DNA from 4 places in the Devosia sp. Soil_C_22 genome. Region 1 is predicted to be linked to each of the others. Evidence: predicted binding sites of a transcription regulator. Region 1 holds the regulator's gene; each other region holds the start of a gene.

Region 1 (2,200 bases):
GATGCCCTGCTCTCGGCCTTCGACCAGGGCATCGACATGCTGGTGACCACTGGCGGCGCCAGTGTCGGCGAGCGCGACTACGTGCAGGAAGTGTTGCGCGACCTCGGCGTCGAGCTCGATTTCTGGAAACTGAGGATGCGTCCGGGCAAGCCGCTGATGTTCGGCACCCGCGGCAAGGCGCTCGTCTTCGGCCTCCCCGGCAACCCGGTCTCGGCGCTCGTCACCTCGACCATCATCATCAAGCCGGCCCTGCGCGCCATGACGGGCTTTGCCGACCCCTACTGGCCCCGCATCGGCGCGCCGACGCTGAAGGGCCTGCCCGCCAATGGCCCGCGCCGCCACTACATGCGCGCCACGCTCAGCCGCAACGATATCGGCTTCCTGCAGGTCGATCCGATCTTCGAGACCGATTCCAGCCATTCGAGCTCTCTGGCATTGGCCGATGCGCTGATCGTCCTGCCCGAGGATTCGCCCGGCGTCCCGCCTGGCGAGATTGTCGACGTCATCCCCCTCAACTGGGGCGCCTAACCCCGGAATCCCGTACGTTTTGGCGCCGACAGCACCCCGTCGCTAACCGGATATTTACCGCACGGTTGCAGAACATAACTGGAACGGATACAACACGTTCAGTCTTTGTTCCGATTCTGCTCACCGGAGCCGCCAGATGCTGACGCGCAAGCAACATGAATTGCTGATGTTCATCCACGAGCGGATGAAAGAGTCAGGTATTCCACCTTCCTTCGACGAGATGAAGGACGCGCTCGATTTGCGCTCCAAGTCCGGCATCCACCGGCTGATCACCGCGCTCGAGGAGCGCGGCTTCATCCGCCGCCTGCCCAACCGGGCCCGGGCGCTCGAGGTGATCAAGCTGCCCGATTCGATGAACCCCTCGCTCGGCGGCCGCAAGGCGCGCTTCGAGCCGTCGGTTATCGAAGGCAATCTCGGCCGCGTCGCCGCTCCTCCGCCCCGCCCGGCTGCGGCAGCGCCGGCCGACGAGCCCTATCGCTCCGTCTCCATCCCGGTCATGGGCCGCATCGCGGCCGGTACGCCCATCGAGGCGATCCAGACCCATAGCCACACCATCGCCATTCCGCCCGAAATGCTCGGGCCTGGCGAGCACTATGCGCTCGAAGTGCGCGGCGACTCGATGATCGATGCCGGCATCTTCGATGGCGACACCGTGCTCATCCGCAAGCAGGACATGGCCTCGACCGGCGAGATCGTCGTCGCGCTGGTCGATGAAGAGGAAGCCACGCTGAAGCGCCTGCGCCGCCGCGGCAATTCGGTGGCCCTCGAAGCGGCCAATCCGGCCTACGAGACCCGCATCTTCCCGCCCGACCGGGTGAAGGTGCAGGGCCGTCTCGTCGGGCTGCTGCGCAAATACTGAGTTTGACCCACCGCCAATCGGGTCCTGGGGCCGGCTTCGCGCCGGCCCTTTTTTTCTTATGAAATCAGAGCCGATAGACGACAGTTGCACTAGGGTCTTGGTGCCAAAGACGCTAGGTTCCGGCGCGCTTCGCGGACACATCGTCCGCGGTCGCATCGGCGCGATCCTACCGGGAGAGTGGATCACCTTCCCGACCGCGCTTTAGGCGACACCACGTCCGGCCTTCCGCCGGCACGTCAGGGAGAAGAATTTGGCAGGACAAGTCGAGTGGGTCGCGGTCGATTGGGGCACCTCCAATCTGCGCGCCTGGGGCATTGATGGCGATGGCGAGATCGCGTTCTCGCGCTCCTCGCCCGACGGCATGGGCCGGCTGAGCCGCGAGCAATATCCCGAAGTACTGACCGGGCTGCTCGGCAGCGAGGCCGACGGCGTCAGCGAGGTGGTGATCTGCGGCATGGCCGGAGCCCGCCAGGGCTGGATCGAAGCGCCCTATCTCGATGCCCCCGCCGACTTGCGGACGCTCGCCAACGGGGCCGTTTGGCCTGACATGCCCGGCGAGCTCGACCCGCGCATCCTGCCGGGCGTGTGCATGCGCGATGTCGGCGCCGAGGACGTGATGCGCGGCGAGGAAACGCAGCTGCTCGGCCTGTCGAGCCTCGTCCCCGGCTTCTCCGGTCTCGTGGTGATGCCCGGCACGCACAGCAAGTGGGCGCTGCTCGATGGCACCCGCCTCACCCGCTTTTCGAGCGCCATGACCGGCGAAGTGTTCGAGCTCCTGCGCACCCATTCCGTGCTGCGCCACTCGCTGGGCGG
Region 2 (2,200 bases), 1.5 Mb from region 1:
CCAATGGCACAGCGGCGCCGCCGTCGAAAAGCACGCCTTGCACGGGTGGATGTTGCGCCCGTACTCGGACGCCACGCGCGACAGGTCGAGAATCTCGGTCTCCGCCCCGCCTTCCTCGGCCACCTCGGCCGCCATCTTCACCATCCGCCAGCTCTTCGAGCTCTCGCCCGGGCACGTATGCTCCGAGCGCGACGAGCCGTTGATGAACAGGAGCCGCGGCTTCCGCTCCTTGCGCTCGAACTCGGCCTGCGCCTTGTCGATCGCCGCCTTGGCTGCGATCCAGTCGACCGACAGGTCATAGTCCGGATCGGCATAGCCCGGCCCCGCCTTCTCGGTGATCGGCGACTTGCGCGCGTTGCGATAGCCGTCCCACGCCACCGCCGTTATCCGGTTCAGCTCCTCACGCAGATCGTCGAACATCGGGTCGGCGAACTGCTCGAGATAGCGCTTGCGGAACTCCGCCTCCTCGAGCTTGACCGGTGGCATTTCCTTGCGGGGCGTGGGGATGGGCTGGGGCATTGCGACCTCTCATTGCCCAGCAACAAGCCCGCCCAGCCCGACCGGTTCCCGCCGCTTTCCACCGTAATCGGCGCGAGCCCGGAAAATTATGGTTAACCAACCCTTACCGAAATCCCTGTGCCATTCTGGGACGGTCAACGGCTTTATTGCCAAAATGCCGGTCCGAGACCGGCCTCCCCTAAGGCCCTGTCTGTGAAGCCCAAAAGAATCTTCGCGCAGCCTCGGTTTACCGCTCGTTCACACCTCACCGATTCTCGTCGAAAACCATCAGAAATCAACCACTTGGCAATATCCGTGAACGCTGCCGGCGCTTGCTTTCGGCCGATTTCGTTTGCCGGTCATGCGCTTGCGCTAGAATCAGGAATCGGACCACCACATGCAGTGGGGAACAAACCCGGACTCATGAGTCGAAACCGATTCCTTTCCGGTTTGTTCTCGTTTCGTGCCAATGGTTAACGGCGCGGGACCCGGCAACATCACTTCCGTTCGGCAATGAGACACTCGTTTCTTGGCTGCCGGGCGCCTAAATAGGTCGCGATGACTCCCGCATCTGCCTCCTCGCTCAAGGCCATCCTTGGGCCCACGAACACCGGCAAGACCTTCTTCGCTATCGAGCGGATGCTCTCGCACCGGTCCGGCATGATTGGCCTGCCGCTGCGGCTCCTGGCCCGCGAGGTCTATCACAAGATCGTCGACCGCATCGGCGCCCAGCACGTCGCGCTGGTCACCGGCGAGGAGCGGATCGTGCCGCCCAAGCCGCGTTACTGGGTGTGCACCGTCGAGGCCATGCCGCTCGATGTGCCGGTCGAGTGCGTCGCCGTCGACGAAATCCAGGTCTCGACCGATTTCGACCGCGGCCACGTCTTCACCAACCGCATCCTGCACGCCCGCGGCCTCAGCGAGACCCTGCTGCTCGGCTCGGGCACGATGACCCCGATCATCCGCACGCTGCTGCCGCAGGCCGAGATCATCCACCGCCCGCGCTTTTCCGAGCTGCTCTATGCCGGCAGCAAAAAGATCAGCCGCCAGCCCAAGCGCTCGGCCATCGTCGCCTTCTCGGCTTCGCAGGTCTACGCCATCGCCGAGCTGATCCGGCGCGAGCGCGGCGGCGCCGCCGTGGTTATGGGGGCGCTCTCGCCGCGCACCCGCAATGCCCAGGTCGACATGTACCAGAATGGCGATGTCGATTTCCTCGTCGCCACCGACGCCATCGGCATGGGCCTCAATCTCGACGTCCACCACGTCGCCTTCGCCGACGACCACAAGTTCGACGGCCACCAGACCCGGCCGCTGACCCCCGCGGAGTTCGGCCAGATCGCCGGCCGCGCCGGGCGCCACATGCATAACGGCACGTTCGGGGTCACCGGCAATGCCGCCGAGTTCGAGGAAGAGCTGATCAAGCAGCTCGAAACCCACGATTTCGAGCCGGTTCGCGTCATCCAGTGGCGCAACCACGAGCTCGACTTCCACTCGATCGAGGACCTTCGCGCCAGCCTCGACCGCACCCCGCCCGTCCGCGCCCTCACCCGCGTCCCCGTCGCCACCGACCAGCACGCGCTCGAGTTCACCGCCCGCAACGAGGCCGGCGAGCTGGCCAAGGGCGAGGAGGCCGTACGGCTGCTGTGGGAATGCTGCGGCATCCCCGATTATCGCGACATCTCGCCCGCCCAGCATGGCGAAA
Region 3 (2,200 bases), 1.3 Mb from region 1:
GGCTAGCTGCTCAATTCCCTGAGCCCCTGCCGGATCAGCTTGTCCGTCGCCAGCCCCTCGCCCTCCTTGCCGACGACGCGCGCGACGGCCGCCGAAGCTTGGGCGCTGGAATAGCCGAGATTGACCAGCGCCGAGACCGCGTCCGTCACGTTGCCGCCGGCAACGCCTTCACCGAGCGCCGCCTGCAGGCCGAGGACGCCGGCGTCGATGGCGCCGGGAGCCGGGGCCTTGCCCTTGAGTTCGTTGACGATGCGGACGGCGAGCTTGGGGCCGACGCCGTTGGCGCGGCCGACCATGGCCTTGTCCTGTAGCGCGATGGCGCTCGAGAGCTCAGAGGGGCTCAACACCGAGAGGATGGCGAGGGCAACGCGCGCGCCCACCCCCTGCACCGTCATCAGGGTGTTGAACCAGGCTTTTTCGGCCTCCGTGAAGAAGCCGTAGAGCCGGATCATGTCCTCGCGGACGATGGTCTCGATATGCACGACGGCGGCGTGTCCGACCTGCGGCAGGGCCGCGATGGTTTTGGTGGAGCAGAACACCTCGTAGACGACGCCGTTGACATCGACATGCACGAAATCGTCGCCGAACCCGTCGACGAGCCCCTTGAGCTTGCCGATCATGCGGGCACGCTGAGCTTGCGGATGGCGCGGTGATGCGCGTGGCACACGGCGATGGCGAGGGCGTCAGCCGCATCGGCGCCCTTGTACTCGGCCGTGGGCAGGAGGATCTTGATCATCATCTGGATCTGGGCCTTTTCGGCGTGGCCGGTGCCCACGACCGACTTCTTGATCAGGTTGGCGGCATATTCGCCGACTGGTAGCCCGCGCAATGCCGGCGTCATCAGCACCACGCCGCGCGCCTGGCCGAGCTGCAATGCCGAGCGCGCACCGGCCGAGACGAAGGTCTCTTCCACCGCCGCTTCATGCGGCAGGTAGGCGTCGAGCACCTGGGTGAGTTCGCGATGGAGGATCACCAGCCGTTCGGCAAGCTCGATATCAGTGGGCGGCGTCACCGTGCCGGCGGCGATGAAACTCAGCCGGTTGCCGGTGCTTTCGATGACGCCCCAGCCGCAGCGCCTGAGCCCGGGATCGATGCCGATGATTCGTACGGTTTCCGCCATTTCCGACCTCTAGACCAACCCGGCGAGCCTACCAAGGCCTTAGTGAACGAAACGGAAACAATCCCCTGCCGTTACAGATGTGATTGGCCCATTAAGGCTGGCGCAAGCATTGCCCACGTATGCCCGTCCCATCCATCGGGGACGCGAGGATGAGCCAGGCTAAATTAACGAGGGCTGCCTGGGGGCAGGTATGGCGACGCACGCTGCTTATCCTGGCCCTGTCGACGCTCGGCTCGTGGGTGCTTTCCGAGTTGATCATGTTCTCGCTCGGCCAGGGCATGAACGATGTCGGGATGGTGCTCGCGCTCGGCATGCCGACGGTGCTTGGCGGGCCGATCCTGTTCTACCTGCAGATCAAATCGGCGCAGTTGCGCGAGGCAAACGGCCGGCTCGAGGCGCTGGCCTCAACCGATTGGCTTACCGGACTGCTCAACCGCCGTTCCTTCACCACGCGCGTCGGCGATGCGCTTGGCAAGGCCGGCGGCACGTTGCTCGTCATCGATGCCGACCACTTCAAGACCGTCAACGACCGCTTCGGCCATGAGCGCGGCGACGAGGTGCTGCAGATGATCGCCGGCGCCATCCGCGAGGGCGTGCGCGATACCGATCTCGTCGGCCGCCTGGGCGGCGAGGAATTCGGCGTATTTCTCGACGGCGCGGGTTTCGAGGCCGCTTCGCGCATCGCCGAGCGCATCCGAGTCGGCGTGAACAGCCTCTTCGTCAGCTCCGAGACCGTAGTGCAGCGCCTGTCGATAAGCGTTGGCGGGGTGGTTGCGACGGATGGCGCCAGTTTCGCACAGCTGTTCCGGATCGCCGACGAGCGCCTCTACCAAGCCAAGCATGCCGGCCGCAACCGCATCGAGTTCGGCGACGACGTCGACGAAGCCGCCCCCGCAGCGCCGGCCGCCGCCCTCGGCTAACCTGCCCGATCGATAAAATCGCAGTAGCCGGCTTGAGCCGATCTCAATCCGCGACCCGCAGAGTTTGCACGATTTGCACGGGAGGTCCGAGAAACGCGGTCGCGAGATTATGCCCTGAGGGGCTGGGGTCAGGTCGTGCTCTGGACTGTGCTCGGCACGC
Region 4 (2,200 bases), 1.4 Mb from region 1:
ACCACCCCGACCTCGGCACCGAGCGAGGCGAACACCTCCTGCTCGGGCACACCCTTCAGCGAGCGCGGCGTGAACACCGGAATACCGAATTTCTCGGCCGCCTCATGCACCGGCGACCTGCGCTCGGCCTGCCCGCGTCCGGCTGGCTTTGGCGCGCGTGTGTAGACGGCGACGACCTCGTGGCCGGTCGAGACGATTTCGGTGAGGGTGGGCACGGCGAATTCCGGCGTGCCCATGAAGACGATTTTCATTGCGTACTCGCCACCGTCGGTTGGCTCCCCTCCCCCTTGAGGGGAGGGGTTGGGGGTGGGGTCCATCGGTGATCACCGCACTACCCTCTCCCTCAATCCCTCCCCTCAAGGGGGAGGGAGGCGACGGCGGCGCGACAGTGGCAGGCCGTCAGCCCGCCTTGCGGTTCAGCCGCTCCGCCTTCTGGAACTTCTTCAGCACGCGGTCGCGCTTCAGCCGGCTCAGGTAATCGATGTAGAGCACGCCATCGAGATGGTCGATCTCGTGCTGGATGCAGATGGCGAGGCGCTCCTTGGCGTCGCGCTCGACCACCTTGCCGTCGAGATCGGTGTAGCGGACGGTGATTTCGGCCGGGCGCTCGACATCGTAGTAGAGCTCGGGGATGGAGAGACATCCCTCCTCGGTGACGACCGTCTCGTCGGAATATTTGAGGATTTCCGGGTTCACCATCACGATCGGGTCCGGCTCCTCGCCGTCCTTGGCGAGGTCCATGACGACGATGCGCTTGAGCTCGCCCACTTGCGGCGCGGCGAGGCCGATGCCGGGCGCGTCGTACATGGTGTCGAGCATGTCCTTGGCGAGTTGCTTCACCCCGTCGTCGATCTTCTCGATCGGCTCCGCAATGGCGCGCAGGCGCTCGTCAGGGAGAATGAGGATAGGCAGCTTTGCCATGGAGATTGCGGTCCTTTCGGGGAGATGTCGCTGAATATGGTATTTCCCTGCGCCCGGTCAACGCCCACCCCGTTCACCGCTCGTCAACTCAATTCGGGCAACCGTGAACAATGAGGGAACATCTTATCCGAATCGTGTAAGCTGCTGAAATGGACCGCGTGCTCTTCGTCATTGCCGATACCCCGATCACCCTCGAGATCGCCGCTCTGGCGGGCGCCGGGTTGTTCGCCGCGCTGCTGATCGCCATGCTGGTGGTGCTCGTCCGTCAGTCGCGAGCGCGCACCGAAGAGGCGCGGCAGCGGGCCGAGGAGGCCGAGATCCTGCGGCAGAAATCGGCCGAGAACGAGCGGCATCTGGCCGACATGATCCGCATCCAGTCCGAGATGACCGGCCGTATGCAGACCATGTCGGAGATTTTCGGCTCGCGGACCTCGGATCTCGCGCGGCTGGTCAACGAGCGGCTCGACAGCCAGGGCCAGCGCATCGGCGCGGCCATGCAGGAGAGCAATACCAAGACCAATGAGAGCCTCGCCAAGCTCCAGGAGCGGCTGGCGGTGATCGACCGAGCGCAGTCCAATATTGCGCAGCTGAGCCAGAACGTCGTGTCGCTGCAGTCCATCCTCGCCAACAAGCAGACCCGCGGCGCCTTCGGGCAGGGGCGCATGGAGGCGATCCTCGGTGATGGGCTGGCGCAGAACGCCTATGCCTTCCAGGCGACGCTCTCCAATGGCAGCCGGCCCGACGCGCTCGTGCATATGCCCAACAACGCGCCCTCGCTTGTGATCGACGCGAAGTTCCCGCTCGAAAGCTGGCAGCGTTTCGCCGAGGCGGCGAACGAGGATCCGCGCTTTGCCGCGGCGGGCTTCCGCAACGACATGGGCGTCCACATCAAGGCGATCTCGGAAAAATACCTGATCGCGGGCGAGACCGCGGACACCGCTTTCCTGTTCGTGCCCTCGGAATCGATCTTTGCCGACCTTCACGAGCATTTCGAGGATGTCGTGCAGCGGGCGCTGAAGGCGCGCGTGGTGATCGTTTCGCCGTCCATCCTGATGCTGTCCATCCAGGTGGTGCAGGCGCTGCTGCGCGACGTGAAGATGCGCGAGGAGGCCTATCGCATCCAGACCGAGGTGCGGGCGCTGCTCGGTGATGTCGGTCGGCTCGACGAGCGCGTGCGCAAGCTGCAGACGCACTTCACCCAGGCCGGCAACGATATCGGTGACATCCTCACCTCCTCCACCAAGGTGCTGCGCCGCGGCGAGCGCATCGAGGCGATGGA

The links. The regulator LexA, encoded in region 1, represses DNA repair genes until DNA is damaged. The targets are predictions, from matches to a motif close to TGTTCNNNNTGTGTTCNG.
Region 2: AC3A6I_RS16575 (helicase-related protein) is a predicted target of LexA. The motif match lies at 950-967, and genes of this name have one in related genera.
Region 3: ruvC (crossover junction endodeoxyribonuclease RuvC) is a predicted target of LexA. The motif match lies at 1,163-1,180, and genes of this name have one in related genera.
Region 4: AC3A6I_RS02395 (DNA recombination protein RmuC) is a predicted target of LexA. The motif match lies at 1,025-1,042, and genes of this name have one in related genera.

What each region holds. Positions count from the first base shown of each region.
Region 1 is NZ_JBDGIY010000001.1:1,899,460-1,901,659, reverse strand. It holds gene AC3A6I_RS09050 (molybdopterin molybdotransferase MoeA) at 1-528, shown strand, start outside; gene lexA (transcriptional repressor LexA) at 665-1,387, shown strand; gene AC3A6I_RS09040 (2-dehydro-3-deoxygalactonokinase) at 1,638-2,200, shown strand, end outside.
Region 2 is NZ_JBDGIY010000001.1:3,419,177-3,421,376, forward strand. It holds gene AC3A6I_RS16570 (flavodoxin family protein) at 1-519, opposite strand, end outside; gene AC3A6I_RS16575 (helicase-related protein) at 1,057-2,200, shown strand, end outside.
Region 3 is NZ_JBDGIY010000001.1:3,178,076-3,180,275, forward strand. It holds gene ruvA (Holliday junction branch migration protein RuvA) at 3-620, opposite strand; gene ruvC (crossover junction endodeoxyribonuclease RuvC) at 617-1,120, opposite strand; gene AC3A6I_RS15360 (GGDEF domain-containing protein) at 1,270-2,040, shown strand; gene AC3A6I_RS15365 (GGDEF domain-containing protein) at 2,176-2,200, shown strand, end outside.
Region 4 is NZ_JBDGIY010000001.1:503,722-505,921, forward strand. It holds gene fmt (methionyl-tRNA formyltransferase) at 1-251, opposite strand, end outside; gene def (peptide deformylase) at 400-921, opposite strand; gene AC3A6I_RS02395 (DNA recombination protein RmuC) at 1,071-2,200, shown strand, end outside.